Regions from separate parts of the Paenibacillus sp. FSL W8-0187 genome, predicted to be linked through region 2. Evidence: predicted binding sites of a transcription regulator. Region 2 holds the regulator's gene; the other holds the start of a gene.

Region 1 (16,539 bases), 1.9 Mb from region 2:
CCGCTCGCTCTTGACCTCCATCGGTACATTATCCTCCATCACTGCAGCCGGTGTTCCTTGGCGAGGAGAATAGATGAACGTATAAGCAGCATCATAACCTACTTCTCGCACAAGAGACAGCGTCTCCTCAAACTGCTCATCGGTCTCACCAGGGAACCCGACAATAATGTCGGTGGTAAACGCTACATTGGGAATTGCCTTCTTAATTTTATGGGCCAGTTCCAAATACATCTCGCGTGTATATTTGCGGCTCATTTTTTTGAGCACTTCGGAGCTGCCCGACTGTACCGGCAGATGAATATGCTCGACCAGGTTGCCACCCTTCGCCAGCACTTCGATCAGATGATCGTCGAAATCCCTTGGATGGGATGTCGTGAAGCGAATACGTGGGATATCGATCTTGTGAATATCATCCATCAGATCGCCGAAACGGTACTCGATATCTTCAAAATCCTTGCCGTAGGCGTTCACGTTCTGACCGAGCAGCGTAATTTCCTTATACCCTTGCCGGGCCAATTCACGAACCTCAGCAATGACATCCTCCGGACGCCGGCTGCGTTCCTTGCCGCGGGTGTATGGAACGATACAATATGTACAGAATTTATCACAGCCGTACATAATGTTGACCCAGCCGCGGAGACCTTCTCTCTTCTTCGGAAGATTCTCAACAATGTCGCCCTCCTTGGACCACACTTCAACCACCATTTCCTTGCTGAAGAGCGCTTCCTGAATAAGGTGAGGCAGACGATGTACGTTGTGCGTACCAAAGATCAAGTCCACGAAGCCATGCTTCTGGAGAATTCGATTAACAACCGATTCTTCCTGCGACATACAGCCGCAAACCCCAAGCAGCATATCCGGCTTTTCGATCTTCAAATGCTTCAGGTGGCCGAGTTCGCCAAACACTTTGTCCTCCGCATTTTCACGAATGGCACATGTATTGAGCAAAATGATGTCCGCCTGCTTCCGATCCTCGGTTGCCTGGTAGCCCATCTGCTCCAGCAATCCCTTAATCGTCTCGGAATCATGCTCATTCATCTGACATCCGAACGTATACACAATATAATGCTTGCCAGCTCCGATGCTTCGGAACTCTTCCGGCAGCTCGGTATCATACAATACTTCGACACTCTGCTTGCCGCGCTGTTTTTCCTGTCTATGATTAGGCTCCGAAAGGATGTTGATTTCCCGGCCATTGATGCGAATTCTCTTCCCGTGTTCATCTTCCGAGAGAACTTTGGCTCCTGAAAAATCAAAATACTTGGAGTAGTCCTTACTTTCTTTGGACATGCTTGGTCACTCCTTAGATCCGCAAAATCTTTGGTTTACATGACAAAATATCTTAAATAGGCACTGTTTTAAATTATATCATGATCTTATTGCCTAAGCTACCACCCTGGCGTTATTGAGGCTAAACCTTAACAGATGAACTTTTTCCTTCAAATTGGCTTCCAGAAACATTAAACCCTTGGGAAATTTCAAAAAAGAGCCTGAAATCGAAGTGAATCGACTCAGGCTCTTCCAGCTGTGATCGCTTAACAGCAGCACATGCGTGACACATACAGTATGTTCATAAAGGTTTACTGAAGCTATGGATTAATCAATAATTTCAGCAGTGTCTCCGGTTTTGGCGCCAGCAGCGTTAGCTTCATCGGTATCGATGTGCATGTCGAGCGCAAAATTATCGGATACGCGGGCAATGACATTCTCCAGTACAAGACCGCGTTCGCCGCCTAAGCGTACCTTCAGCAGATCCTTGTCTTTAATCCCCCATTGATCCGCAACGGACGTATGGAAGTGAATGTGACGAGCAGCTACGATAACACCTTCGTCCACCGTTACTTCACCTGCCGGGCCTTTAATCGTGATACCCGGGGTACCGGCGATGTTTCCGGATTCGCGTACGGGTGCTTTCACACCGATGGCGAAGGAATCCGTGCGGGAAATTTCCAGCTGGGTTGCAGGACGTGCAGGTCCCAAAATTCTTACTTTATCGAATTGTCCCTTCGTTCCAATGACCGCTACCGTTTCGTTGGCTGCGAATTGTCCTGGTTGGGACAATGGTTTGAACTCTGTAAGCTGATATCCAGGGCCGAACAATGCCTCAATATGCTCTTGGGTTAAATGAATATGGCGGGCGGATACACCCACAGGTACAGTTTTACTCATCTGTCTCACTCCTTGTTTTTCTCTATATGCTGTACATGCCATCACCTATTATACTCTCTATTACCCAAAAATAAAAAGGCAACCCGGGTGATTCAGGCCGCCTTCTTCCGTTTCATGAGCAATCTGCAACAGGATTGTCAAAGTTATCCTCGAATCATGGTCGTTATGCGAAAGGTTACTATGCTTGAGTTGACAATGAAGGTAAATTCTGCTCAAGAAAACGGAGGGCATACTCCGACATCCAGCCCTTGACCATCGATTCAGGATAATGTTTAAGCAGCAGCTCCTGAAAATCCGAATACTGGCCCGGATGCTCAAGTCCGGCTACCCATTGATCAATCCCGTCGAAATCCGAACCAAACATGATGTGCTTCTCTCCGCCCATCTCACAAATTTTCTCGATGTGCGGCAATACGTCCTCCGGCTTGACACGCTCTACACCGCTGCGGATAAACCAGGGCACAAACGTGATTCCGATCATCCCGTTTAGCGCGATTAATGCCCTTATCTGTTCATCATTCAAATTCCGGGGATGCTGGCAGACGGAGTACGCATTGGAATGCGAGGCGATAATGGGTCGCTTGGTCAGCTCCGCGAGCTCCCAGAAGCCAGCTTGGGACAGATGGGACACATCCAGAATAATACCTGTCGAATTGCATAGCTCTACCAGTTGACGCCCCCGTTCTGTGAATCCCCCATTTCGCTGCTCCAATGCTCCATCTGCAGCCCAGTTCGCATAATTCCAGGTAATCCCCATAAAACGAACGCCCATCTCATACAAGAGCTGGACGTAATACAGATTCCCCTCCAGCCCGTCAACGCCTTCCAGCGACAGAACGCCGTATCGTCCATTCTTCCGTTGTCCGAACTCCTGGACTTGTTCTCGCCAGAGCAGTGGCTTCAGATGACCCGGTTTAACAATGCGTCTGCGGTAAGTATCTATTTGTCCCAGCACCCGTTCAAAGGAAGGTCTCCCCCATTTCTCCGATAAAAAAACAGCGAACACCTGAAGGGCCAGATCGCCCTCCTCCATGCGCTGCAGCGTTACATCCAAATGCGGGTCATCCACAAAGGAGGCTTGGGAATCTTCCCACATTTTGCTCAAAACATCACAGTGAAAATCAACCGTCCGCATCGCGCCATTCATCTCCCTTCTAAACTTATCACAGCAAAAAGCCTGTTTACACCAAGGAGAGTAAACAGGCTAATACCTCAACATTCGAAATTTATCTAGGTTCTACGATCAATTTAATTGCCGTCCGGTCTTCGCCATCAATCACAATATCCGTAAAAGCAGGGATACAAATCAAATCCACCCCGCTCGGTGCTACAAATCCCCGGGCAATCGCTACCGCTTTAATGGCCTGGTTCAGTGCTCCCGCCCCAATCGCTTGCAGTTCCGCCCCGCCTCGCTCCCTAAGAACTCCAGCGAGCGCCCCTGCAACTGAATTAGGATTGGATTTTGCTGAAACTTTTAATACTTCCATGGTAAGTACCTCCCCTGGGAATGTTGAGTGATGGTTTGCTTCCGCTTACTAGATGTTATTCGTGAGAGGGGAAAAAATTCCTGCTTTTTACCATCCGTTCCTAATTTAATTAAACGGATTCCGCCTTTTTTAATCCATCCGCCATTCGTCTTCGTACATGCGGATTTTCTGTATCTTCCGGGCTCTTCCCGTTTCCTCATCCATATCCACGCATACGGCATGGAACTGCCATTTGCCTTCGTCGACCTGGAAACGAGCAGGAAGCTGGGTCTTGAACTTATACATTACCGCATCGCGCTGCATGCCGAGGATGCCTTCCTTGGAGCCGACCATGCCGGTATCCGTAATATAAGCTGTTCCTCCAGGCAGTATGGTGTCGTCATTGCTTTGCACGTGGGTGTGCGTTCCAACCACCATCGAGGCGCGGCCTTCCAGATGCCATCCCATGGCAATCTTCTCCGAGGTTGCCTCTGCATGGAAGTCCACCAGAATGCACTTCGTCTTCTGGAGAAGTTCATCCACAATGTCATCGGCTGCACGAAACGGGCAATCGATCGCTGGCAGGAATGTTCGTCCCTGTAAATTCACAATCGCTAGCTGTTTGCCGTTCGCTTTGATGATCGTGTATCCGCGGCCCGGTGTGCCGGGCGGAAAGTTTGCCGGACGAATCATGCGAGGCTCATCATCGATAAACTCAAAAATATCCTTGTTATCCCACGTGTGGTTTCCCAAGGTGATGCCATGAATGCCCCAATTAAAAAATTCATTGGCTATGGCCGAGGTAATGCCGCGTCCTGAAGCTGCATTCTCCCCATTGGCAATAATGATGTGCGGATTATATTTGGACTTCAGCTCCGGAAGGGAAGCCTTCAAAGCTTTACGACCTGTACTGCCGACAATGTCTCCGATGAATAATACGTTGATGTCAATCACTCCTTCAGGGATGCTTGTCCTGATTCCCGGCAAGACCGTTCCCGATTCATAAATGTCCGAACTGTATTTTCGGAAATTTCAAAGATAAAAAGTGGCCGGATTGCGGCCACTTTTTAAGGTCCAAACTCTATTTTGCGTAATCCACCGCTCGGGTTTCCCGGATAACGGTGACTTTGATATGACCCGGATAATCCAGTTCATTCTCAATCGTTTTGGTAATGTCGCGTGCCAAGCGGAATGCTTCGGCATCGTCGATTTTCTCAGGCTGTACCATGACACGAACTTCACGTCCTGCTTGAATGGCATAGGATTTCTCAACGCCTTCAAAGGATTCGGAAATTTCTTCGAGCTTCTCAAGACGACGGATATACGTCTCAAGCGTCTCTCTGCGTGCTCCCGGTCTGGCAGCAGACAATGCGTCAGCTGCGCCAACCAGCATGGCAATAACCGAAGTTGCTTCACAATCACCGTGATGAGAGGCAATGCTGTTGATAACCACCGGATGTTCCTTATACTTCTTCGCCAGCTCCACGCCGATTTCAACGTGCGATCCTTCCACTTCATGATCCAGCGCTTTACCGATGTCATGCAACAGTCCTGCCCGTTTCGCAAGCACGATGTCTTCGCCCAATTCGCCGGCCATCAGGCCAGTCAAATAGGCCACTTCCATGGAGTGTTTCAACACATTTTGTCCATAGCTTGTACGGAATTTCAGTCGACCCAGAATTTTGATCAAATCTGGATGCAAACCGTGAACGCCAACCTCGAAAGTGGCTTGTTCTCCGTACTCGCGAATGCGTTCGTCCACTTCCTTGCGGGATTTCTCCACCATTTCTTCGATACGAGCCGGATGAATCCGTCCGTCTGCCACGAGCTTTTCCAAAGCTGTACGGGCAATTTCACGGCGAATCGGATCAAAACCGGAGAGAATAACAGCTTCCGGAGTATCATCGATAATAAGGTCAATCCCTGTAAGGGTCTCAAGCGCACGAATGTTTCGGCCTTCACGTCCGATAATCCGGCCCTTCATTTCTTCATTCGGCAAGGTGACTACAGATACCGTGGTCTCAGCTACGTGATCAGCCGCACAGCGTTGAATAGCCAGCGTGATGATCTCGCGTGATTTCTTATCTGCCTCTTCCTTCGCCTGCTGCTCGATTTCTTTAATCATCTGAGCGGTTTCATGACGAACTTCCTGCTCAACATTACTGAGAATGATGCTGCGGGCATCCTCCATCGTGAGGTTGGAGATGCGCTCCAGTTCTGTCGTTTGTTTCTTGTAAATGGCATCGATTTGCTGCTGGGTCTCTTCTATTCGTTTCTCTTTGTTCGCCACTTGTTCTTCTTTACGTTCCAAAGATTCTATTTTTTTATCCAGCGACTCTTCCTTTTGCAACAATCTGCGCTCCTGCCGTTGAATTTCATTCCGGCGCTCACGAGTGTCTTTTTCAGCTTCGGCTCTGATTTTATGAACTTCGTCTTTAGCTTCAAGAACCGTTTCTTTCTTCAATGCTTCTGCTTCCTTCTTCGCACTTTCTACGATCTGCAAAGCGGCATGCTCGGCACTGGAAATTTTAGCTTCTGCAAGGGATTTGCGAATAAAATAACCGAACCCAAAGAATATAGCGGCTACAACGAGAACGATTATGATCCACCAAATTGGATGCATCTGATCACCTCCTCGTTGGTTCCTCCAAGGCATTCCTTGGGAAATGTGCAATTGTCAGGTTACTCATTCATACATAAAATTTTCCGGCAGTGGAAGCTGCCGTCCATACTGCGAACGCCGTATCACGTACGCAAATTCCGCCTTAACCAGCGGAATACATTTCACTATGAATTGGCGATTTAAGAATCTTTCACAAAGTAGTCACTTTTTTGGAAGGAAAAAGGATTCTAATTTATGATAAAAAGATTCATATTTATTTTAGTATTTATAAAAAGATATTGTCAAGGGAAAGCAATGGGTAAACGTCAGTTTCATCCAACGAAACCATTTCTTTCACGAAAAAGTGCCCAATTTGCCCTTTATTCGAAATCTTCCAGCCCGTCGTCCCACTCGCCCTGTTGCTGATCCTCATCGACCAGACGTTTGAGTACCTGACGCACCTGGTCCCCGCCGAAGCCCCTACGCATTAAATATGCTCCCGTTTTACGTTTGCGATCCAGCATCTCCCCATGGGTTTGCTGCCATTTTTTCCGTCCCACGGCGAGCGCGCTCTCCAATTCGGCATCTGCACTGATCTCGCCCAATGCCTCGGAGATCAGCTCCGTGCCGATTCCCTTCTGTCTCAGTTCCTGCTTGACCCACAGCCGTCCCTTCTTATGGCTGGTCATTCGCTGCTCTGTCCACATCTTGGCGTATAACGCGTCATCAATCAGCTTGTCCTTCTCCAGGCGCTCCAGCGTCGTCTCCACGCTGCTCGGCTCGAAACCTTTTTGCTGCAGTCGCTGGGTGATCTCCTTGGCTGTTCTTGGCTTCCTAGCCAGATGATTCAACGCCTCTACGTAAGCCCGCTGTCGCTCGTCGGCCACGATAATATCTTCCAACTCTTCCTTACGAAAAACATTTCCCTTGAACATCCGGTATTTCAGCATTACATCTTCATGAACGGTCATGAGGTATGGACCAAACGCGATTCGGTATCGATGTTTGGGCTTCTTCAGCATTTCGACTGAAGTTACAACCAAATCCTCGTGAGCCGGAAAATGCTCAATACCTGATGATTCTGCCTGCTCCGACATTTCTTTATTCTCTTCTTCCATATGTCGCTCCTCTCACTACCGCGCCATCCTGAGTAAAATAACCAAGACTGATTCTCAATTCTGGATAAATGCAAAGAAGACCGTCTGGCGTTACAAACACCGGACAGTCCTCAACACTTAATCATTAACCAGCAATTTACTATTCTACTTTAAACAACTCTTGCTCTTCTATTTCCTCTTGTTCCTTATCCTTCTCGGAAGGCTCAGGAACAGCCGTAGTCAGATTGCTCGCTTCACGGATTTTGTTCTCGATAACACTAGCAATCTCCGGATTCTCCTTCAAGAATTGCTTCGCATTCTCACGTCCTTGGCCAAGACGGTCACCTGCATAAGAATACCATGCACCACTCTTATCCACGATATCGAGGTCCGTTCCGATATCGATTAGGCTTCCCTCTCTAGAGATGCCTTCACCGTACATAATATCAAGCTCAGCCTGTTTGAAAGGTGGCGCTACCTTGTTCTTAACAACCTTAATCCGTGTGCGGTTACCCACCACATCGTTCCCCATCTTGATGCTCTCAATTCGACGCACATCCAAACGAACCGTCGAGTAGAACTTCAGAGCACGTCCGCCTGGAGTCGTCTCAGGGTTACCAAACATAACACCAACCTTCTCACGAAGCTGGTTGATAAAGATGGCAATCGTTTTCGATTTATTAATAGCACCCGACAATTTACGAAGAGCCTGGGACATCAGACGAGCTTGCAGACCCACGTGGGAGTCCCCCATGTCGCCTTCAATTTCAGCTTTTGGAACAAGCGCAGCAACCGAGTCAATAACGATGACATCCACTGCACCACTGCGTACCAGAGCTTCCGCAATTTCCAACGCCTGCTCACCCGTGTCCGGTTGGGAGAGCAGCAATTCATCAATATTAACGCCCAGTTTACTTGCATACGATGGATCCAGAGCATGCTCGGCATCGATAAATGCAGCCTGTCCACCAGCCCTCTGAACTTCCGCAATAGCATGGAGGGCTACTGTTGTTTTACCGGAGGATTCCGGTCCATACACTTCAATAATCCGGCCTCTAGGCAAGCCGCCGGTTCCTAAAGCTATATCCAATGCCAACGATCCGCTCGGCACAATCTCAACTTGCATGTGGGTGGATTCACCCAGTTTCATGATGGAACCTTTTCCGAACTGTTTCTCTATCTGACGAAGCGCCATTTCCAGCGCAGCACGACGATCTGACAATTGTTCCACAACCCTTCACTGTTGATAGTCATATCATACCTTGTTTTGACACGTTTGCCAAGCTTTTTTTCGAACATACATTCGTTTTTTTTTATTCAACGCCCCTTCCGGTATATGCTCCATCCCCTATGTATAAAGAACAAGAACCGTGGCAACATCATTCGATATGCCACGGTTCTTCCGTATTTCCCATTATACTTGGAACTGTTCGTTAATTCAAGAAGAGGTACCAAGCAAGGTGTAAATTATTTACTTTTTTTGAAAAGCGGATATCTCTATTTTTGCAAAATTAATCTTGTTTGGAGGCAACAAGACGCTGCCAAAGCCGGCAGAGCAGCGCCTTTGTCGCACGGAGCCGGATCGTCTCACGGTTACCCTGGAGGTGCAGCTCATGCACTTCTGTTGCTTTTCCCCGTTGAGACAATCCGATGTAAACAAGACCTATAGGCTTGCGTTCAGCGTACCCTGGACCTGCTACGCCCGTTACCGATAAACCAAAGTCGCTGTCGGTTACCATTCGAACATGATCTGCAAGCGCTTCGGCAACCTCCGCACTGACGGCTCCCGGCGCATCATCCCCCTCGAGCAGCGCATGCGGGATATGCACAAGCTTCTCCTTGATCTGGTTAGTGTAACAGACGATCCCGCCAAGGAACATCGATGCGCTGCCGGGGATGGAGGTCAGCGTCTCTGCTACAAGGCCTCCCGTGCAGCTCTCCGCGGCGCTCAGCGTCCAGCTATGATCTGCCATCATATCCACGATAACCTTCTCAATGGGCACATCCTCGTTAGCATACATAAACTCAGGGCCTCTCTCTTGGATCCGGGCTTCCAGTTCATTCAACCGGACCATCGCCTCAGCCTCGCTGGAGGCCTTCGTGGAGATTCGGACGGTGACCTCCCCTTCCTTGGCATACAATGCAATCGTCGGATCGGTCTGGGCCGTAATCAGGTCTTCCAGGCGCTTATCAAGCGCGGACTCCCCGATGCCTGCGAATTTGAGCATCTTCGAATAGATGGGAAGCTCTCCCGTAAGCACATGCTGCAGAAGCCAAGGCTTGGCCTCCTGTTCAAACATCGGCATCAGTTCTTTCGGCGGTCCCGGCAACACAATATAATGAGTGCCTTCATACGATACCGCGTTCCCGACGGCGAGGCCTGTTTCGTTCGGAAGCGGAGTCCCTCCCTCGATAGCCAGGGCCTGGCGCCGATTGTTCTCGGTCATTACGGATCCCCGTTCTTGGAAGAAACGTTCGATCCGGTCCATAGCCATCCGATCAATATGCAATGAACGATTCAGAAAGGATGCGAGCGCATCCTTTGTCAGGTCATCCTGTGTGGGGCCCAGGCCGCCGGACAGAAGCACGATATCGGCTCTGCTGCTGGACAGCCGCAAGGTCTCCTTGAGCCTCTCCATGTTATCCCCAACAACGGTTTGATAGTACACATCGATTCCCATTGAGGCAAGCTGTCTGGACAAATACTGTGCATTGGTATTCACAATCTGTCCAAGGAGAAGTTCGGTTCCAACTGCAATGATTTCTGCTTTCATGATTCGTCGATCCTCCTGTATCTTCTATCTCTTCACAATACTCGCCACTCGCCGTCACAAATTTATTACCCTGCGGAAGAAAAAAGCAATAGGATAGCTCCTATTGCCGTTATGCCCCGGTACCTTTAAGAAGATGCCTGTTCTGGACAAAATATTCGATTCCCGAATAGATCGTAATTATCGCGGCAGCCCAGATTGCAATGACATCAAACGGAATTCCCAAGAATACAAACGGGAAATTATTGATCAGAAGCGCGACAATTGCCACAATCTGAATCACCGTCTTGATTTTTCCTGATTGACCTGCTGCAACGACGGAACCTTCCAGGAGCGCAATTTGTCTCAAGCCAGTAACCGCGAATTCTCTGCTGATAATGACAACAGCAATCCATGATTCACATTTCCCCATCTCCACAAGCGATATGAGGATAGCTGCCACCAGCAGTTTGTCCGCGAGCGGATCCATAAGTTTACCCAGGTTTGTCACCATATTGTTTTTCCGGGCCAAATACCCGTCAATCCCATCCGTGCTTGCAGCAAGTATGAATATCAAAGCCGCAATCAATTGGTTATAGGGCAGGACAAAATCATTCCATACAATAGGAGCCGGATAAAAATCGAAATCCACCAGCAGAAAAATCATCATGACAGGGATCAAGCAAATGCGGGCCAACGTGATACGATTGGGTAAATTCATGGGGCAACCTCCCTTGCAACGGGTTGTCTTGAAATTTTCGCAGACCCCGCGACTGTTAACCATCTGTACTTCAATAGGGTCGCTCTTCCCAAGAGCCTAAAGGGTTTGAAGCGTGAAGCGCTGTCTGTCATATTCATCCCCCAGTGATCTATGTATACGTTAATCCTTATATATCGTTTTTTAGTATAATATTTCCGTTGACGCCCTGTCAAAAGAAACAACCTGTCCATCCAATCCTACGTGAGCCTGTGACGGCGTTTATTTGAAATTGGTGAACTGCAGGTCCAGAGAAAGATCCGCTTTGCGAAGCAGCTGCATGATCTGTTGAAGATCGTCCTTGTTTTTTCCGGTTACCCGAATTTGGTCACCTTGAATCTGACTCTTGACCTTCAGCTTGGAATCACGGATCAATATATTGATCTTTTTCGAATTTTCCTGATCGATTCCTTGCTTTAAGGTCAAACGCTGGCGAACGGTACCCATGGAAGCCGGCTCGATCTTGCTGTACTCCACATTTTTCAGCGACAAGCCCCGTTTCACCATCTTGGTTTGCAAAATATCAATAACGGCGTTGAGTTTATACTCATCATCGGATGCAATGACCAGTGCGTCCTTGTCCAGCTTCAAGCTGCTCTTGCTGCCCTTGAAGTCAAAACGGTTCTCAATCTCCCGCTCCGCCTGATTAACCGCATTACTAAGTTCCTGCATATCCATTTTGGATACGATATCAAATGAATTTTCTGAAGCCATGGTGAATCCTTCCTTTCATTAACGATAATGCTTCTATTATAGGTAAAACATAGAGACAAGTCTAATCCCATTAAGGATCAGCGGGTGACCTGGAACGAAAAAGACTCCGCTTATCGCCAACACCCGGCGAAAACGAAGTCTGCTCCTTCAACTGCTAGCTTTCTCATCATGCACCGGACGGCGGAACATGCTCAATATACCAAGCAAAATATGTGCCAGTCCAAAGCCTAATATGCCATATCCCCAGTCGCTTGGAATCAAATAATAGCCCAAGAGGCTGACGATGACGCCTAATCCGAATATAATCCAGTTGACCGTCACAGAGCAACACCTCTTCCATAAAGCGAAATAACAGCATGCAGCTGCATGCTGTTATGATGGCCTGGAGGTGAGACAATTATTCTACATCCGTAGTGCCTGTAGAGTCAGTAGTACTGGTATCCGTAGTCCCTGTGGAACCATCTGCCGGCTCCAGCAAGATACGCGACGTTGATTTCCCATCTGTTACGGGCTGGCCGCCAACCGTAATGGTGGTTGCAGCGGAATTCCCCGATTTCACGTAGAGTCCCTGGCTATCCAGGTCAAAGCTGAGCGCAGCACCATTCTCAAGCATTTGGAAAGCCAGCTTCTCCCCGGAGGTATTGTAACCACGATACACTTCTACCCAGCTCTTTCCTTCACTTGTTGCCACAATTTCAACCTTCACAGACGAGCCTGATACCTTAAATACGGTGTTCTTGCCTTCCGTCCGGTCCTGCGTCACCGTAGTTGCTCCAGGCGTTGTATTCCCTGGTTCATCGATGTCCGTGCCATCTGTTCCATCCGTTGCGTCTGTTCCTTCACCGTCTGTGCCTTCGTTACCTGTACCGTCCGTGGCGTTATCGCCGCCCTGCGCTCCGTCACCTGGCGTGGCGGGATCCGTATTGCCAGAATCTTCCGGCTTTTGCGCTTGATCCGTCTGCGTCTGGTCATTATTGCTTACCTGAGGTTCATCCTTAGGCTCATTCGAATTGATTGCCACCAAATAAATGACGACAACGATCAGAATCGGGAATGTCCACATCAGCAGAGTAGGCAGCCACTTCATGTTCCGTTCGGCTGAAGGTCTGGTGGCACGCTTTTGAATAACCGGCTCCATGGTCGCTTCCGGTTCGGATTTAGGCACATCCTGTTTATGGCCTTCAAGCAGTTCGTCCGGGTCAATCCCCACCGCTTCCGCATAGGTTTTGATGAATGCCCGCACGTAAAAACTGCCGGGAAGTACTTTGTAATCCCCTGCCTCGATGGCTTCCAAGTATCGCTTGCGTATTTTTGTCATTTCCTGCACATCATCAAGGCTCATCCCTTTTTGTAGACGCGCCTCCCTCAATTGCTGTCCCAGTTCGGACATGCCATCACCTCCTACTTTAGAATTTCGTGGTCAAAGTCAAAAAAATATTATAAATCGTCACTATAAGAGCCCGTGAACGTATCATAAACGATTTCCTCTTCCGGATTGTTTCGCAATTCGATTATAATGTCGAAATCATCATAGGAATATTCGGATTCGCGAACAAAAATATCCGGATGCTCGATCACCTTCGTGCTCCCCATCCCCATAATATCCTGCAGGAGTTGATAGTGGCGCTCATTCGATCGGATCGTGCTGACAATCCCGTCAATGATGAAAACGTTGTTCGAGTTCATCTCGTCCTCAGAGAGTTGACTGCGAATGGTTTGGCGGAGCAGCGTAGAGGAGACAAACGTCCAGCGCTTCATCGCGCAGACACTGCCAGCGATAATGGACTCGGTTTTGCCGACGCGAGGCATTCCGCGAAGACCGATGACCTGATTACCTTCCCTTTTGAACAATTCACCCAAAAAATCAACAAGTAAACCGAGCTCATCACGCGTAAAACGAAACGTTTTACGATCATCCGAGTCCCGGTCAATATATCGTCCATGTCGGACAGCCAAAATATCCACCAGTTTTGGGGGTCTCAAGGCTGTTACCGTAATATTTTTCATTTTGTTTAACATTTTGCCCATCAGGATAATTTTTTCTTCATCATCCGTTTCCAGCAGCATTCCGCGAGTTTGGCCTTCAACGCCGTTAATTGTCAGGATGTTGACCTCGAGCATACCTAACACGGATGCAATGTCACCGAGCAAACCAGGTCGGTTCTTATGTATCTTGTATTCCATGTACCATTGATTCGATTCCACAAAGACACCTCTTTGCACTTCTTTTCCATCAATATTCGACAAATTTCAGCGAAAATCGCACGCAAAAACAGGTCAAATGAAAAATGGGTCACGTTAATGATATATAAAATAAAAATGAAAGGCAAGTATTAACGATGACATGAAAATTACATTCTTTTTTCTTGACAAAAAGCCCCCGTTGGCGGGGGGCTCTTTGCAAGAGGGTTATGCGTTGTTCTTGGCCAGTTTCACCATCAGACGCGCGATAACGTGGCGTTCTTCCTCGTTACCTACATCCCACAATTCTTTCAGTGCCCGGTTGGATGAGTTTTGCGGATCAACCTTCTCATCAAGGAAATCACCAATCTCATAAGCCAGCTGAGAAATGGTGTCTTCACTCATACCCGCTTTCTCGGCTTGAACGACACGATCGCCCAGGAATTTCTTCCAAGAATCAAAGTTTTTGATTACGGATGACATGAGTTAAATCCTCCTTTTGCGTGGTGGCAATTCAGATTTAAAGTAACAATAGTAATATGTCCCCGTAACCAATACCTTATGAGTGGTGAATTGCACCACGAACGACGATCAGGTCACCCAGCCGCCATTCGGGCTGATCACTTGCCCGGTAATGTATCCCGACTCGGGCAGCGCCAGAAAATACACCAGTGATGAAATCTCATCCGGCTGTGCCAATCTGCCGACCGGAATCTCATCCTCCAGCATGCGGATTTCATCCGATTCCAGATGCCCCAGCATGGACGTATCCACCGCGCCGGGTGCAACGGCGTTCACCGTCACGCCTGATGGGGCAAGCTCCTTCGCAAGGGCCTTCGTAAAGGAGTTAACGCCGCCCTTGCTTGTTGAATACAATACCTCGCAGGAGGCACCCGATAAACCCCAGATCGAGGACACATTGATAATCCTGCCAAAACGCTGAGAGATCATACGCCCCATAAACGCCTGGGAACACAGAAACATCCCTCTCAGGTTAATGGACATCAAAGTGTCCCACTCTTCTTCCGTCACGTCAGACAGAAGCCCATAATGGGATACCCCGGCGTTGTTTACCAGGATATCGGGCTCCATATCATGACTCTGTAGCTTCTCTTTCATGCGCAATATCTGCTCTTTGTCGCGAAGGTCCGCAGATACGGTTAATACCTTAGCTCCATAGCCCATACAGCGACGGGCAACTTCATTGGCCGCTTCATGCGAATTCATATAGTGAATAACCACATTCATGCGTACCGAGGCAAAGCGCTCGGCAACAGCCGCACCAATGCCTCTGCTCGCACCGGTGATCAGCACCGTCATTTCCCCGATCGGTTTCAGTTCTCTTCCCATGTCTTGCTTCATTACGGACTCACAACGATTGATACGGCCAATTGATCCCAATCGACATGCTCCTGCAGGCGGCGGTTTACATCATCAATGGTAATGGATTCATAAACCGAAAGAACCTTGAAGAAATCCACCCCGCGGAATTGATAGCGAGTGAATTCATGAGCAATGTTTTCCGGGGAATTGAGCATACGCAAGTATCCGCCCATTTTCTTTTTGCGGGCACGTTCAAAGTCGGAGACCTGAAATCCGGTTGCCTTTAGCTTATCCACCTCTGTGCGGATGCGCTCCAGCAGGTGATCCGGATCCTTTGTATCTCCGCCAACCGCAGAGAACGCATACTGGGGTGAACTGTTATACTCATGGCCGAAGCTGTCGGAAATCAAATCTTCGTCATATAACTGCTGATACAATTCCGTACTGGATCCGAACAGGAGATCCATCATCAGCTTCGTTGTCAAATCGCGTCGCAGCTGCTCCTCGGCCGTTAAACCGACCTGCTTCTCCTTGAAGCCGAACAGGCATTTCGGAAGTGATACAGCCAGGCGGCTCTCTCTCCGCTTCTCTTCAACTCCCTGCGGCTCCGGGTCGAATAAACGCTCAATGGAGCCTTGCTTCTCATACGATTTCGCGGCTTGATTCGAACGGATCAGGTTCATCGTTTCTACAGGATCTACGCCACCCACCACGAACAGCAGCATGTTGCTCGGGTGATAAAACGCATTGTAGCACGTATACAGATCTTCCTTTGTAATCGTCCCGATGGATTCAACCGTACCGGCAATATCAATATGCACCGGATGCACCTTATACATCGCTTCGATCAGACCGAAGTATACGCGCCAATCCGGATTGTCCTGGTACATGTTGATTTCCTGTCCGATAATCCCTTTTTCCTTCTCCACGTTCTGATCGGTAAAATAAGGGTTCTGCACGAAATTGATCAGTGTCTCCAAATTTTCATGGATGTTCTCCGTGGCAGAGAAGAGATACACGGTCTGGTCAAAGCTTGTAAATGCATTCGCCGAGGCACCGTTCGAGGCAAACTTGGCAAAAATGTCGCCTTCCGGCTCCTCAAACATTTTGTGCTCGAGAAAATGCGCAATGCCATCAGGAACGCGAGTTTCGGACTCGCCTTCGACCTTGAAATGGTTATCCACCGAACCGTATTTGGTTGCGAAGGTCGCATAAGTTTTCTGGAAGCCGGGTTTAGGCAGCACGTACACGTGCAGCCCGTTATCCATCACTTCGTAATACAGCGTTTCCTGCAGGTTGTCATAATGAATGCTCTCCACCGGCTATTCCTCCTTTTGACCTTTCAGGAAATAGATCGTATCCAGCGAAAATGCCGCAGCCGCCTGCTTCACATCATCCACTGTAATGCCTTCCACCTGCTGCAGCAGCTCATCCGGCGTACGTTCCCGGCCTGACAGCGTTCGATTGAAGTCATAGGCAA
Region 2 (16,539 bases):
TCTCATCAATGGTTCCAACGACAACCGCGGCACCGTATTTATGCACCAACGGGATCACATGCTCAAATTTCTCTTCACCGTCTTCAAGGTTAATCGAGTTAATAATCGCTTTCCCTTGCGAATATTGCAGAGCCAGGTCAATAACGGCCGGATCCGTGGTATCGATCATGAGCGGCACTTTAACCTTTTTAACTACTAGCTCCAGGAACTTAATCATATCTTCCGATTCTTCACGATCCGGATCCTGTACGCAAACATCAATGACATGCGCACCATTCTTGACCTGGGCACGAGCGATCTCGGAGGCTTCCTCATATTTACCTTCTACAATTAAACGCTTAAACTTTCTGGAACCCAGAACATTCGTTCTCTCCCCTACCATATAAGGTCGGTTTTCCTGCTCAATATATACCGGCTCGATACCGGATAATGCCGGCAAATGCCCACCATCCAGCGGTCGCGGGGAGAAGCCATCCATCGTTTGTTTTAAAGCGCGAATATGGTCGGGTGTTGTCCCACAGCATCCGCCGGCGATGTTAAGCCAGCCTTTTTCAGCAAAAGCCCCCATCTTTTGAGCCAACGATTCAGGGGATTCATGGTACTGCCCGTTCTCGTCTGGGAGACCCGCGTTAGGATAACAGCTGATGGCACTTCTCGACATTTCGGATAAGGAGCGAATATGGTCACGCATGAATTCCGGGCCCGTTGCACAGTTAAGGCCAATCGATACGGGATTCAGATGCTCCAAAGAAATGTAGAATGCTTCTATATTTTGTCCGGCCAGCGTCGTTCCCATCGGTTCGATCGTACCGGATATCATAATTGGAAGCGTGACGCCCGTTTTATCAAACGCTTGGCGAATCCCAATGCTCCCGGCCTTCACGTTTAATGTATCCTGCGATGTTTCGAGCAGAAGCGCATCAACCCCGCCTTCAATCAAAGCAACGGCTTGCTCCTCGTAGCTCTCGATCAATTCGGCAAAGGTCACACCACCGGTAACCGATAACGTCTTGGTTGTCGGACCCATGGCTCCTACCACATAGCGCGGGTTGTCCGGCGTGGAATATTTTTCAACCGCTGCGCGGGCCAAGTGAGCCGCTTTCAGGTTGATCTCCCGGGCAAGCTCAGGAATATCGTATTCAGCAAGCACAACGGAGGTTGCGCCAAACGTATTGGTTTCGATCAGGTCGGCACCTGCTTCAAGATATTGTTCATGTATTTTTTGAATGACATCCGGTCGATGAATGACCAGCATTTCATTACAGCCATCAAGGTCCGGGCCGCCAAAATCTTCAGCTGAGAGGTCCTCCTGCTGGATCATTGTGCCCATGGCACCATCAAGAATTAATATTCGTTCTTTAAGTACTTCTTGTAAGCTAGGCTTGTTCAACTCATAAACCTCCCCCGAAAACGTTAAATCTTAGTGTATCAGAATATTTTTCAATAGAAAAGCCGAAATATTGCGTTGCAATGGGTACAAATCAACATTTGCAGATGACAAATGCTGTGAGGGGGGCTATAATACATATTAATCCAACGGGAGAAAGAGGGTTAAAGCTATGGCAGAGATTGTGATTCGCAACACGAACGAACGCATTACTGGAGAAGAAAATGTTCGGGAATTCCTGAGTAACCAAGAGGTTGTTTACGAGCACTGGAATATGGAAAAACTCCCGGCAGCGCTTCAAGAAAATTTCAAGCTTAGTGATGACGATAAGAAGCGCATTTTGGACATCTATGATGAAGAAATTCGTGACTTGGCTGCAAGACGCGGCTACAAAATTTGGGATGTCATCACACTTTCCGAGTCCACGCCCAATATCGAGGACCTGCTGAAAAAATTCGAAGAGGTTCACACCCACGCGGAAGATGAAATCCGTGCGATTGTCGGCGGTAAAGGAATCTTCATTATTAAGGGCTCCGACGATGTCGGTTACTTTAATGTTGAGCTTGAGCCAGGCGATGTCATTTCCGTACCGGAAAATACACCTCACTTCTTCACATTGATGGAGAACAAGCAGATCATCGCTGTTCGTCTTTTCATTGAAGAGAACGGCTGGGTTGCTACACCGGTAGAAGATCCTCAATTCCAATAAGCCTGCGGGCAGATTGAATAGGAAGACGAAATAAGGCAGCGCATCGATCCGCCTTGCGGACCATGTGCTGCCTTATTTATTTTGCGATGTGTTACTCCGTTACCTTCAGTTCCTTCAACGGCATGGAATGCTGTCCTCTCGCCGTGACATGGGAAACGATGCGATAGGTTCCAGCCTCATCGAAGGTTTTCTCCATTTTGTAAACCCCGTCCTGATCATGCTTAACCGGGACCTTTGCCTGAACGCCTCCGCCTTCCAGCGTCACTTCAAATTCCACATTGTTCGCATCTTCGACCGGACTGCCTGCTTGCGTTACCTTCGCTTCGATCAGCACCTTCTCACCAGCCTTAATGCTCTCCGGCGTCAAAGACAGCTCGACAATAATGGGTTCCGCCATCACATCTTCTCCGGATTCCGCTTTGCTGTCATTACATGCGGCAAGCGCAACCGCCATCAGCACCATGGCTGCAAGTAAGGCTATCTTTTTTCGGGTCATTCTCTACACCTCTTTTACAGAATAGGGCTATGTATGGTTCATTCACGTAATGGTCATTACCAAACCTCGTTAAGTTACCTAATCCATTATATCGCATTATTCTTTTACTTCTATCTCATGCAGCTTACAATTGTGTGACGTTTATCATTGCCAAATGCACGGCTCAAGTCCAATTGTGTAACCAACAAAAAACAGCCCATAACCGCAGAATCTGCTGTTAGGGCTGTTCCTATGTACGTTTGCGCACCCATTATTCGGGTGTGAGTGAGTCCTTCATTGCGTAGTTTACAAGGATGCGACGATGGCATGCAGCTCCGATAAATGTTTGATCTCAAACTTCGGTTGAATGAACGGATCGTGAGGTCGGTTTACCCGATTGATCCAAACCGTATGCAGTCCTGCCGCATTCCCGCCTTTAATGTCTGTGGTCAGCTTATCTCCCACCATTACGGCCTGATCCGCCTCAACACCCAACAAATCCAGAGCATGCTGGAAGATGGAAACATCCGGCTTCCCTTTGCCAAAATCACCGGAGATGATGATATGATCAAAATAAGGAACCAGTTCTGGAACACCGTCCAGCTTCTCCTGCTGCAGATCCGGACTTCCGTTCGTGAGAAGCAGCAGCTTTACATTTCCCTGCAATTCCTTCAGAACTTCAAACGTTTCTTCATATACATAGGGTCTTGTTCTGCGTTCAGCAGCGAATTGTGCAGCCAACGTTTCGGCCAATGTTTCATGATCAACTCCCAGGCGCTGAAGTCCGCGTCGCCATGATTCCTTGCGGTATACGGGTGCCAGCTCCTGCAGCTTTCTGAATTCAGGCTGTGATCCAGCCGTGAAATTAGCCCACAAGCCTTCGAAAGGGTTAATTCCGATCATTTTGGTAAAAGCAAAAGTATCATATGACTCATATAATGCTCTAGCTTCTTCCCGTACTGCGGCCAAAAGTGCTTTGGCATCAATGCCGGTCTCGTTCGCTCCGGCCTGGCATGTCACTTCAAACGCTTCTTCCACACTACGTTCATCCCACAATAACGTGTCGTCCAAATCAAACAAAACCGCAGCTATCGGCATGTCTCTCCCACTCCTCATATACACTGTGATCTATTCTATTTGTTAATTATGCTCAACTGGAATTTGATGAGTTTTTGCGAACTCTTCTAATCTTTCGCCCATCGCTTTCGTATCATAAAGATTCATCATACGCGAGAATACCCAGTTGCCTGCTTTCCCCTTGCCCTGGATCACGACGGAACCCGAAGCCAATTTGATCTTCTCGATATCCGATACAGCCAGTCGACGTTCCCGATTGAACTTCATGGTGGATACGGAAGCACGCTCAATCTTCAAATAAGGCTTGCGTAAGAAAATCATAAGCGCTAACAGAATGTACAAGCTGACACCTACCCAGTTCAGTACATCGTTGCTTCCACCTGCAGCCTCGGACGTCGCCGTTCCAAGAAGTGCATACACACCAGCCAATGCAACAAGCACTAACGGAAGTACATATTTACGTCCCTTAAATACATCATGCTTATCAGTAACGGCAGAGCCTTGGTACGAGGTCAGCCCCTGCTTCTTACGCTGCTTGTTGAGCTGTGACATATTTTTGTTGACTTTTCTTTCCCATGATCGTGACATATGGTTCCCCCTGGATTAAATTTCAATATATTACCAATCCATATAAACTTGGGGTAACCGTATTCGATTCCCTCGAATAATCGGCACCCCAAGTATTATAATTCTATCCTACTATCTGGTCATGAATCACTGGTTGTAGATCCATGTTCCAGTTGATCGGCTAATGCTTTAATCGCGGGCCGCCTTTTTGTTCATTTTCATCAACCCATTCGATCGATTCCAGCTGTTGTCTAAAGTTACCTCGAATATTATTAAGGTATATTTCCCGAAGCTCTGCCCGTTCCTTGAGCTCTTCCGCGGTCAATCCCTCACTTTTCTGTTTTCTTGCTAGCACATTGATGCGTTCAACCAAAGTATCGATGTCCATGACTTCTCCTCCAATTCCGATATCATGTATAACTTAAACATGTGAAAAAGAGCTTGTCAAGGCAACTGCACCCTTGCAAACTCTGATTAATAACAAATATGAACATATGATGCCTATAAATGAGTCCTCTATGTCAAGAAATCAATAATCTTCTATTATAAACACGCTTATACTGCGTGAAATCACATCGTCAGGCAAACCTACAAATATGAAGCGAGAAATAGGGACATATATAAGGAAAGAGTTTCTCGTAGTGTCATCCCATTACCAGACCGGTAAAGACAACACCTCTCCTGCCTGTATATCCGGACCCTTCAATCCATTCATTCTTCGGATGCTATCCAGGTATACTCGCGTATCCATATCTGTCGGTTTATGAAGGGAAGCAATCCGCCACAAACTATCGCCATATTGAACAATAACCTGCTTCTCCCCCGTGGGTTTATCCATCCCCCCGGCAAAAACGGAATATGCCCCTGTCCAGCAGGATGCTACGATTAACAGAACGAATAAAAGCTTTATAAAAGGAATGGATGCCATTCTCGACTTCAATTGATCGATCCAAGTCTCGGAGGACTTCGTTTGCACTGGAACGTTCTCATAAATGCTACGGTATGTACTGTATTTCAACATGGAATCATCATCTCCCAAACAAGTGTTCTCTTATGGATTCATATTAACACGAACACTTGTTTGATTCAATACCAAAAAGAACATTTGTTCTATTTTTATTTAGAACTTATGTTTGTACGAACGGAAGTTCTATGTTATAATTTTCCCAAACGTTACTAAATGGGGTTGATACGGCATGTCGAAAATATCCAGCCGCCAGCTGGCGATCTTAGAGTTTATCCGCAACGAAGTTCGTAGCAAGGGTTACCCGCCTTCTGTCCGGGAAATCGGCGAGGCTGTCGGACTAGCTTCCAGTTCAACGGTCCATGGACATCTTGACCGCTTGGAGAAGAAAGGCCTCATTCGCCGTGACCCTACGAAACCAAGAGCAATCGAACTGCTTGGCCAAGAAGAGTCCGAAAGCGCAAGCCTGTTTACTCACACCATTGCCAGAGTGCCTGTTGTCGGAAAAGTCACTGCAGGTGTTCCTATTACAGCCATGGAGAACATTGAGGATTACTTCCCACTCCCACAGCATTATGTAGGCGACGATAAGGTGTTCATGTTGTCGGTTATTGGTGACAGTATGATCGAAGCTGGCATTCACAGCGGCGACTATGTCATTGTTCGCCAGCAGCAAACTGCAGACAATGGCGACATTGTCGTAGCGATGACAGAGGAAGACGAAGCAACTGTGAAGACCTTCTATAAGGAGAAGGATCATGTACGATTGCAACCGGAGAATCCTACCTACGAGCCACTGCGCCTGAACCATGTTACGATTCTCGGTAAAGTAATCGGACTCTTCCGGGATGTCCACTAATTTCATATATCTATCTATGAAGAATAGGTTACCTCCCTTAATTGGATGGTAACCTATTGCTTTTTCTATATAGATAATGAAACATGATCCTAGCTAGTTTGCCAACACCATAACGCCTTGCTTAAGATCCAGTCGATACATCCGCTTAGGTTTATAATCCGGCGAACCTTCCCCACCCGGCCCCTCCGTGGACTCTAGAACAAGCTTATTATCTTTAACCATGGGAGTAGTACCTGGTCTATAATATGAAAAGTAGGATACCAAGGATTCATCCTGAAATCGGAGCTGGACGGCTTTACCCGTTTCATGCTCCACTGCGAACGCATAGATTTGTATACCATGACAGTCCCTATATTGCGGTGCGAGTATAAATACATCGGCAGCTTGAAACGGCAGGCGAATCATATCAACCGGAGCAGATGTTGGTTGAATAAAAGTAAGATCCCCCAGCGTAGTTACTTCATTTGTAACTTGGTTAGTACTATACTGTACGCTGTAGTTTCCGGTAAACGACATATCCGTTTCGATACCGAAGCAGCTCGGTGCTCCCAATGTCGTTATTTTTTCCTGTCCAACTGCAATAACCCTTAACCTTCCTTCATCCGTTACGCCTTGTGCCCGGATTGTCTCTTCCGTACCAGGAGGTAAAGTCCCTGCTCTCTGTTGTTCCTCTCTGCCAAAAGGTAATTGAAAGGCAATTAAAATAATCAGAAGCATTAACCCTCCAGCAAATCCAACTTGTAAGTGCTTTCGACGTTTAGGCTTGCTGTCGGTGAAAATCACGGACCTATGCACGTTTTTTTTCATTTCAGATGTGAACTTTTCATCTGAAAAGGGAGTTTTTTTAGCCCGGGAATACCAGTCTGGTTTATCCTCATTCATCGCCATTCTCCTTCAACAGGTTCTGTACTTTTTTCCTTGCCCGATACAGTCTGGATTTCACGGTACCCGCCGCTAGGTTAAGGAACTCCGCAATCTGATTTATTGACATCTCATAGTAAAGATCCAGGATCAACACCTCCCTGAACTTCCTGGGTAAGGTCATAATCATGGCCCATATTTCATCCGTGAACTGCCCGTCCAGATATTCCAATTCCGCGGACCGACTTGACGCATCTGTGTGCAGTCTGTCCTTAAGGGTCACATTCCGAAAGAAAAAAGTCTGTTTATATCGAAACGCGGTATGTCTTGTAATTGTAAGCAGCCACGTTTTTAGCGTCGCCCGACCGCGAAAGGTATGTATGCCAAAATAAGCTTTAATAAACACCTCTTGAGCAATATCGTCAGCCAGTGCTTGCTGTTTGGTCAGAAAATAAGCGTAATTCCAGATATCATTTCCGTATAAGTTCATGATTTTATCCAGTGTCTGGGTGTCCATCACCGTCATCTGCTTCAAGTATTCCAGCTCCAACCGATTCACCTCGTCTAATTAGAGTCATGGAAGTGAGTAAAGGTTCCCTTTTTTCGAAAAATAAAAAAAGAATCTTCCCTTTTATGGAGGGCGATTCTGTATTGGCTGCATTCCTGAACGGTTCTCCAAAATCATAAACCAAAATCTATTGCCATTGCTACTAAACTAACGGAGCCTCATCCCAGGCCTGTTTAAATTGAGAACCAAATCTTCGAATGGATTCTATGTCGGCGGTTAACTGAAAATCCTGTTCCGATCCGTAAAAATGCAACTGATAGATTCCTTCTTGTTCCTTTGGCTCCCAGCTCAGCTGGTATAAATGTTTTTCGAAAGACATAAATAAACCATCTAATTTAAAACCATTTAAATACTCAAGCGGAAATTCAGCAGTTACCGAAATATAATTCCGGATTGTCAAATTCGTCCACCCAAAATTCAAATCATAAATGATTCGGTTAGCCTGAAAAAACTTAAAATTGATCTGGCATCCTTCATCCTCACCAGGAATACGAGATATAAACGCGAACACTGCCCGAGTTCCCTTCTCTTCGTGGTCACTTAGAGTTGCCATTTACGGGCCTCCTTCGTTGTTCCACTTACCACAGCAGCATTTCCCCTACTCCACTAACTTTATATGAAACCTGACTAATATTCCATATGCCTGTTTGATCATATTCATTGGAAAAACAAAAACCCCTCACGCCTTACGGCGCAAGGGATTCCTCTATTAATACATTGTAATGTACTGATCGCGTTCCCACTGATGAACTTGCGTGCGGTACATGTCCCATTCGATTTCTTTCAGCTCGTAGAAGTGAGCCAGCGCATGATCCCCGAGCGCATCGGAAATGACTTCGCTGCGAATCAACTCGTTAATGGCTTCTTTCAGGTTTGCCGGCAAGCTAGGGATGCCTTCCTCAATACGCTCTTCTTCCGTCATCACATAGATGTTACGGTCGATTGGAGACGGGAGCGACAGCTCGCGCTTCACGCCATCCAAACCTGCTTTCAGCATGACAGCCAAAGCCAGATACGGGTTAGCCGCCGGATCCGGGTTACGCACCTCAATACGCGTGCTAAGGCCACGGGATGCAGGAATTCGAATCATTGGGCTGCGGTTACTTGCAGACCATGCTACGTAGCAAGGTGCTTCGTAACCAGGCACGAGACGCTTGTACGAGTTCACCGTTGGGTTCGTGATCGCAGCAAACGCGCGTGCATGCTTAAGAATACCCGCCATATAGTTACGAGCCGTTACGCTCAAGCCAAGCTCATCACTCTCGTCGACAAACGCGTTCTCGCTTCCTTTGAAGAGCGATTGGTTACAGTGCATACCAGAGCCGTTCACGCCGAATAGCGGTTTTGGCATAAATGTTGCAATCAGTCCATGCTGACGAGCAATCGTCTTAACTACCAATTTAAATGTTTGAATCTGGTCAGCTGCTTTGATCGCATCGGCATACTTGAAGTCGATTTCGTGCTGGCCAGGAGCAACTTCATGGTGAGAAGCTTCGATTTCAAAGCCCATCTCTTCCAGTGTCAGTACGATATCGCGGCGGCAGTTCTCGCCAAGATCCGTAGGCGCAAGGTCAAAGTATCCGCCTTGGTCATTAAGCTCCAGGGTAGGGTTGCCTTTTTCATCGGTTTTGAACAGGAAGAATTCTGGCTCCGGACCGACATTCATAGAAGTGAAGCCCATCTCTTCAGCTTCTTTCAGCGCTCTCTTCAGAATGCCGCGCGGATCTCCTGCGAACTGAGTGCCGTCAGGCATGTAGACATCGCAGATCAGACGTGCGACACGATCCTCGGATACCCATGGAAAGATCATGAAGGTATCCAGATCCGGGTACAGATACATATCGGATTCTTCAATACGTACATAACCTTCGATGGACGAACCGTCGAACATCATTTTATTATCAAGCGCTTTAGGCAGCTGGCTTACAGGAATCTCAACATTTTTAATCGTTCCAAGCAAATCTGTAAATTGCAAGCGGATAAATCGAACATTTTCTTCTTTGGCAATACGTAGAATGTCCTCTCTGGTATAACTCACTTTATCCTCTCCTTTTTAAATAAAAAACTAGAATTAATGAAGAATTACAGCATGGCAATCCTTATTTATTAAAAAACCGGGATAATTCCCCTTGAATCAATGAAACCTGACCCGGTCTTCTAGCGGTAATCAATTCCTGCTTCAGCAAACGTCGCAACTGGGACTCCGACATCTCACGGCGTCTGTTCTCGGTATCAGGAGTAATGACAGTAGCCTCTTCAGACTCTTTCGTGACAGGGTTCATTACCTGCTTAATGCCGGCGATATTAACACCTTTTTCAATCAAAGCCTTAATCTCTAGCAGTCGCTCCACATCATTGAAGGAAAACAGGCGTTGGTTGCCCGACGTACGGGCTGGGACAATTAAGTTATGCTGCTCATAATAGCGAATTTGTCTGGCGGATAAATCCGTAAGCTTCATAACAATGCCTATCGGAAATAATGCCATATTCCTCCGAATCTCATCACCCATATCTCATCAACCTTCCAAGTGGTCTATTCTGATCTTATTGTACATTTCCTGATCAACCACGTCAACCGCATGTAAGGATAACTCACAACAAATTACGATCTTTCATGCTTTGGAGTGCCATAAGCACACCATATTTAACATGAGAGTAGGTCAAGCCACCTTGCATATACCCGATATAAGGTGATCGGATTGGCGCATCCGCGGATAATTCGAGGCTTCCTCCCTGGATGAACGTACCTGCCGCCATAATTACAGGATGTTCATATCCAGGCATATCCCAAGGCTCTGGCACCACATGACTGTCGACTGCCGCCGCCCGCTGAATCCCCTGTACAAAAGCGATCAGATGATCCGCTCCGGTAAACGATACGGCCTGAATCAAATCGGTCCGCTCATCCTGCCAGCCCGGCTTGGTTGTGAACCCCACTGCCTCAAACATCGCGGCGGCATAAATGCTGCCCTTGACCGCTTGGCCAACCGTGGATGGTGCCAGGAATAATCCCTGATAAATGCCTCTGGTCGTTCCCAGCATAGCCCCTACTTCACGTCCGATGCCGGGAGCAGTCAGCCGATAGGCTGCCTTATCCACATAGGCTGCTTTACCGCATATGTAACCGCCGGTTTCGGCAATGCCGCCGCCAGGGTTTTTGATAAGCGACCCCGCCATCAGATCAACGCCAACCTCCGTCGGTTCCAATCGCTCCGTAAACTCACCGTAACAGTTATCAACGAAAATAATCAAATCCGGGCGAATGGACCGAATCCGGTTTACCATGTCACCAATCTGGGATACCGTGAACGAAGAACGCCAATCATATCCACGGGAACGCTGGATACCAATAACCTTGGTTGAAGACGTGATTGCCTTCTCTACCCGCTCCCAATCGATTTCCCCTTGTTCTGTTAGCGCAACCTCCTGATAACCGATTCCAAAATCTCGAAGGGATCCGCTGCCGTCCCCGGGTTCGCCTATCACTTTATGGAGGGTGTCATAGGGACGACCCGAAATATACAACAGCTCATCTCCCGGTCTTAACACACCAAACAGTGCGGTTGAGATCGTATGGGTACCGGAAGCAAAATGCGGCCTGACCAGGGCAGATTCGGCTCCAAATACGTCTGCGTAGACTTCATCCAGCACTTCACGGCCGCGATCATTGTATGCATACCCGGTTGAAGCCGCAAAATGAAAATCACTCACCTGAAACTTCTGGAAAGCATCGATCACCTTCCACTGATTAAAATCAACGATATTATCGATCTCCCGTAAACGCTGTCCGATTTTGGACTCAATCTCACTGCTCAATTCAAGTATATCTTGCGAAAATCTTGCCATGACCAACTGCTCTCTCCTCTTTTACACATGATGTCTCACATCTTAACACATATTTTTATTTCATAGAACTCGCAATGCTTGAGCACCCTGAACACGCAATATAAGCCCCATACAGGGGCTTACACTACGATTCCTATTGGTACCTAAGATCCGTTCTGGACGTAATCATGGAGCAAGTAACCCATTTTCTCATAATCCGCTTTATTGATTCGCACCTCATAGAGGATATCATTCTCATCAAAAGACTGCTCCAGCACGTCTCCGACACGGTATACAACCGAGTTCAGATCGCCACGGTCTGCCGGAATCCGGAACGTCACGTTCCCTCCAGACAGCTGGTCCTGAATCGCTTCACGAACCATTTCCAAATCCTGATCTTGATACGCACTAATCTTTAATTGACCATCCCCTGTAGGCAGCATCTCTAGCTGATCCGGTTCACATGCGTCCTTCTTGTTAAACAGAACGATCTGCGGTTTATCCGCCGCCCCCAGATCCTGAAGTATGGATTGAACGACAGCCATCTGTTCGTCCCGCATCGGGGACGAAGCATCTACGACATGAAGAATCAGATCGGCTTCGTTGGCTTCTTCCAGCGTCGCACGGAACGCGGCTACCAGATCATGAGGAAGGTTCTGTATAAATCCCACGGTATCCGTTAGCACAACTTCCTTGCCGCTAGGCAGCTCCAACACGCGCGAAGTGGGGTCCAGCGTAGCAAATAATTGATCTTGGATATAAACATCTGCGGCCGTTAACCGGTTTAACAATGTTGACTTGCCGGCATTGGTATAACCGACTAGAGCAACCTGTACGGCACCGCTCTTCTTCCGCCGCTCCCGATGGAGCGTACGATGCCTTGTGACTTCATCCAGCTGCCGCTTCAGGTCGCTGATTCTGTCACGAATATGCCGGCGGTCGGTTTCGAGTTTACTTTCCCCTGGTCCACGTGTCCCGATCCCCGCCCCGAGCCTGGACAGATTCTTACCATGTCCCGACAACCGCGGGAGCAAATAAGTAAGCTGTGCTAACTCCACCTGAATAATCCCCTCACGGGTCTTCGCACGTTGAGCGAAAATATCCAGTATCAATTGAGTACGGTCGATAATTTTCACATCGAGTGATTCTTCCAGATTTCGTACTTGTGCGCCGGATAATTCCTGATCAAATATGGCTGTTGTTGCGCCCAACCCATCAATCGCCATGCGCAGTTCTTCGACCTTCCCTTTGCCGATAAACCACTTGGAATCCGGAACTTCGCGATTCTGCGTAATGACATCCAGCACCTCCACTCCAGCGGTTTCAGCTAGCTGAACCAGCTCCTGCAGCGAGTGTTCCGGATTAATTCCTGTACGTTTAACTGCATCCGTCACCAAACTGACCAAAACGGCTTTATCTTCGATCTCTGTCCGGGTATCATGCGTTATATTTGTCATATAGCCAACTCCTTCTATCATTACATCTCCTAATTTAACTAACCGCTGCTGCCTGCAATACACATTATGATCCAAAGAAAGCAGCGTTACCCCTTCATTATGTTCGAAGACAAGCTTAAAATCATTGTATTTTTCCATTTAACTTAAAGTCCTCCGGCCGCAGGGTCATAAGCTCAAGCTTGCCGGGGTTTCCGGTTACGTACTGATTTAGCAGCCGAACCGATTGATTCCTTATCGATTTCTCGATGACATTCCGTACATAACGCGCATTACTGAAGGCGTGCAGTCCATGATCCTTCTCCATCTGCAGGTGTTCCTTGAGCTTGCTCAGCGACTGCGGCATCAAGATATAATCCCTCTCCTTTGCCATCAGCTCCGAAATCTGGATCAATTGATCCAAATTGTAATCCGGGAAGTCCATCTGGATCGGAAAACGGGAATACAGGCCGGGATTCGAATCCATAAAAAAATCAATCTCATCGCTATAGCCTGCCAGAATAAGAATGAACTGGTTTTTATGATCCTCCATCGCCTTAACCAGCGTATCGATCGCTTCCTTGCCAAAATCCTTCTCACCACCGCGCGCCAAACTGTAAGCCTCATCGATGAACAGAATTCCTCCAAGCGCTTTTTTGACCAATTCTCTGGTCTTTTGTGCCGTGTGACCGATATATTCACCTACGAGATCGGCCCGCTCCACTTCGACTAGATGACCCTTATTAAGCACGCCCATCTTCTGGAACAGCTTTGCCACGATACGAGCGACTGTGGTTTTCCCAGTTCCGGGGTTTCCTTTAAAAATCATATGGTACACATGACCGCCACTTAATAAGCCTGCTTCCAAACGCATCTGGGCCACTTGAAGCAATGCATAGATTTCAAATACCAGGTCTTTGATTTGTTCGAGACCTACCAGTTGATCCAGCTCTTTCTGTATTTCCTGGAATAGACTGTGCTGGGAAACAGGGTTTGGCGAAGGGGCCGGTTCGCGTTCCGGAACCGCACTGCTGATGAGTGGAGGTTCCGCGCTGCGGAGCACGACATTAATCTGCCTGGATGGCCGTCCTTCAGATCGGCCGTTAGCGGCCGTTACACGCCCGTTCATTGCTCCTCACCTCTTTACCAAAGGGCTGACTATCTATTCCAATGTATTCTATTTACAGCCTGCTTATTAGAAGTTTCGTCCTCATAGGACACCCATGGCGATCAACAGCCGATCGGCCGTCCATTTCGTATAAGCCAGCACTTCTCTAGACTTGTGTTTAGCCATCGGCAAAACGATAGATTCCGTCAGCGACATAGAAGGATGATCGTAACCAAGGGTTGTTGCAACCTCCATCGCTCTCGTCCCGTGATAGTCATGGGTTATTATAATGGCAGTGTTCCACCCATGCTCCTCCATAATCGCTTGGCTGAAGAGCAAATTCTCGTAAGTGCTCGTTGCTTCGTTCTCCAGGAAGATCCGTTCCTCCGGTACGCCCGCGTCAACCAAGAAATTTCGCATTCCTTCGGCTTCGGTATATGGATACCCCGGCTTATCGAGGCCGCCAGAAACGATGAAGGTATCAAAACGGCCTGCATGGTATTCAACTAGCGCATGCTCGAGCCGCTCGCGAAGCCCCGGACTTGGCTGATCTCCCCACATGGAAGCGCCCAGGATAATGCCGACATCCGCTTTCTCCGACGGACTGCTGACGGCACTTTCGATCTTCCAATATGCATAACCTGACCATAGCACTCCAAGAACAACGAGAGAGAGCAGGGTAATCATCCCTCGCCGATACCATGCTCTCTTCTTCGTGCCTGTTTGAGACAGACTCTTATGTATTTCCTGACGCATTATTTCTTCCTCCTGAACTCTCCATTATGAAATAACTGGTCGCGGTGCTTCAGAGACATCATAAAGTAAGGGAATTCATGCGCGTCGATGGCCCGAAGCAGATTCCGTGCGGTCACCTTGGCCAGCCTGTAGTCATCCCGGGTAATGTCATTCCGCCCTAGGGCATCCTCAAGCTCATCTTCATCCAGCAAGAACACTTCACCATTCTTGACGACCACAACGTCCAAATACAGATCGTCAAACCAAGGAACACCCTGATCGGTTACCCCCTGTTTCTTGCAAATATCGATGTACCATTGAACAATATTGCGTTTGTCATCAAACATGGCGGTCACGATGAAATGGCTGTCCTTCGGATAATACTGCAGCCATGAATAGCCTTTGTCCGCGATTCGGTAAGTATGACGGCCATACGTCTTCCATAACGGTTCTTTCAGGCCATATATGGTATATAACGTGAGATACCCTGTAAACTGCTCACATTCCACATACCGGGAAGTGAAGTGCCGGCGGGTGATACGGCGCCAATTCGCCCGATCTCCGAATTTACGTTTCATGGAACTTTTCCTCCCCATTCGTATTCCCAGCTTACCACATTTGGGTATCACACTCAAAACAAAGAAGCCTCCGCAATCATGCGGAGGCTCTCAAGTTCATTATGGACTATCTTGGAACTGGTCAGAACCATCAACCGGATCTGACGGATCCACAATGGTTCCCGGTACCGTAGGAATATCACCCGAATCACTGTCGGTTCCTCCAGTGCCTGTGTCACCATGGTTAGATCCATCTCCTGAGCCATCAGATCCATTGCCAGGATTTTGACCATCTTGGCCATTCCCGGCTCCGTTTCCATTGTCAGGAGGGTTCGTTCCATTACCGTTACCATTGCCATTGCCTGGGCCTTCACCATTCCCATTGCCTGGCTCGCCATTACCATTATCATTACCGTTGCCATTTCCGTTCCCGTTGCCATTCTCATTCCCAGGAGGGAACTCATTGCCTGCTCCGTTGTCACCTTCATCAACCGGAGGCGGTTCCTGGATGTCCCCCGGATCGGGTTCAAGATCCTCAGGCGGCAATTCCTCGGAAACGGCCACAATCTGCAGGAGGTTCGAAGGTGCCGACTCCTGGCTCGTAGACGGGTCTATAGCAGTCACATAATAATCATAGGTCAATCCCTCCATTGCACTCAAATCCTCAATGGACGTACCAATTAAGGCATCGAGAATCGGGGTGTATTCCGATTCCGACGTTTCCTTACGATACACGCGGTATTGCACGTTGCCCTGAACCGGATTCCAGCTCAGTGATACGGTCTGAGTCTCTCCGTTATAGGAGCCCGTCAAACCGCTGACTGCGGTTAATGTCGTTTCTTCAACAGGCGGCTTTACCGGCTCGGTACTCGGGAAGCTCTTCGCTTCATAGCCTTGAACAGCCTTCTCCATCACTTTGCCCCATAAGGAAGCTGAGATCGAACTGCTTCGTTTCAGCAGATGCTGCCGGTCTGGGTTATCATAGCCCATCCACACAGCTGCGGTTAACTCCGGCGTATATCCGACAAACCATACGTCGCGGTTTGAGCTGACGCCCTTATAGCCGCTCTGCGTGGTTCCGGTCTTACCGGCTACCGGACGACTGATCCGGGCATTTCTACCCGTTCCGTCCTCTACAACGCGCTTCATCATGTCTGTCATTTGCGAAGCCGTCGAAGCGCTCATCACGCGCTTCCCTTTGCTGCCTTTGTTCTCATGCACAACCTTGCCTTTGTTATCTTTAATCTGTTTGATTGCAAAAGCCTCTTTAAATTCTCCGCCATTAGCAAAGGCGCTGAAAGCTTGTGCCATCTCGAATGTGTTCGTACCGGTATTCATTCCGCCGAGGGCCAGGGATAAGTTCGCGTCGCCTTCGGTCATCTTGATGCCGAGACTCTGAGCGAACTCGAATCCG

What was found. Region 2 encodes LexA, which represses DNA repair genes until DNA is damaged. Its sites were predicted from a motif close to CGAACATATGTTCG; they were not measured.
Positions count from the first base shown of each region.
Region 1: recA (recombinase RecA) is a predicted target of LexA. The motif match lies at 8,627-8,640, and genes of this name have one in related genera.

Region 1 covers NZ_CP150206.1:4,767,739-4,784,277, forward strand. The annotation lists gene miaB (tRNA (N6-isopentenyl adenosine(37)-C2)-methylthiotransferase MiaB) at 1-1,290, opposite strand, end outside; gene MKY48_RS21365 (phosphate propanoyltransferase) at 1,597-2,169, opposite strand; gene MKY48_RS21370 (dipeptidase) at 2,348-3,304, opposite strand; gene MKY48_RS21375 (stage V sporulation protein S) at 3,396-3,656, opposite strand; gene MKY48_RS21380 (TIGR00282 family metallophosphoesterase) at 3,786-4,580, opposite strand; gene rny (ribonuclease Y) at 4,717-6,258, opposite strand; gene MKY48_RS21390 (RecX family transcriptional regulator) at 6,618-7,355, opposite strand; gene recA (recombinase RecA) at 7,495-8,556, opposite strand; gene MKY48_RS21400 (competence/damage-inducible protein A) at 8,846-10,108, opposite strand; gene pgsA (CDP-diacylglycerol--glycerol-3-phosphate 3-phosphatidyltransferase) at 10,218-10,805, opposite strand; gene MKY48_RS21410 (YajQ family cyclic di-GMP-binding protein) at 11,064-11,555, opposite strand; gene MKY48_RS21415 (DUF4175 domain-containing protein) at 11,703-11,876, opposite strand; gene MKY48_RS21420 (helix-turn-helix domain-containing protein) at 11,953-12,945, opposite strand; gene MKY48_RS21425 (DUF3388 domain-containing protein) at 12,993-13,760, opposite strand; gene MKY48_RS21430 (DUF3243 domain-containing protein) at 13,965-14,219, opposite strand; gene fabG (3-oxoacyl-ACP reductase FabG) at 14,328-15,098, opposite strand; gene MKY48_RS21440 (pitrilysin family protein) at 15,098-16,378, opposite strand; gene MKY48_RS21445 (pitrilysin family protein) at 16,382-16,539, opposite strand, start outside.
Region 2 covers NZ_CP150206.1:2,847,526-2,864,064, reverse strand. The annotation lists gene metH (methionine synthase) at 1-1,390, opposite strand, end outside; gene MKY48_RS12875 (cupin domain-containing protein) at 1,560-2,096, shown strand; gene MKY48_RS12870 (FixH family protein) at 2,188-2,592, opposite strand; gene MKY48_RS12865 (HAD family hydrolase) at 2,878-3,669, opposite strand; gene MKY48_RS12860 (hypothetical protein) at 3,712-4,236, opposite strand; gene MKY48_RS12855 (DUF896 domain-containing protein) at 4,397-4,603, opposite strand; gene MKY48_RS12850 (LysM peptidoglycan-binding domain-containing protein) at 4,868-5,236, opposite strand; gene lexA (transcriptional repressor LexA) at 5,412-6,038, shown strand; gene MKY48_RS12840 (hypothetical protein) at 6,132-6,920, opposite strand; gene MKY48_RS12835 (RNA polymerase sigma factor) at 6,913-7,449, opposite strand; gene MKY48_RS12830 (hypothetical protein) at 7,610-8,020, opposite strand; gene glnA (type I glutamate--ammonia ligase) at 8,177-9,505, opposite strand; gene MKY48_RS12820 (MerR family transcriptional regulator) at 9,567-9,977, opposite strand; gene MKY48_RS12815 (methionine gamma-lyase family protein) at 10,060-11,313, opposite strand; gene hflX (GTPase HflX) at 11,457-12,749, opposite strand; gene MKY48_RS12805 (AAA family ATPase) at 12,871-13,854, opposite strand; gene MKY48_RS12800 (YdcF family protein) at 13,936-14,589, opposite strand; gene MKY48_RS12795 (DUF402 domain-containing protein) at 14,589-15,146, opposite strand; gene MKY48_RS12790 (PBP1A family penicillin-binding protein) at 15,246-16,539, opposite strand, start outside.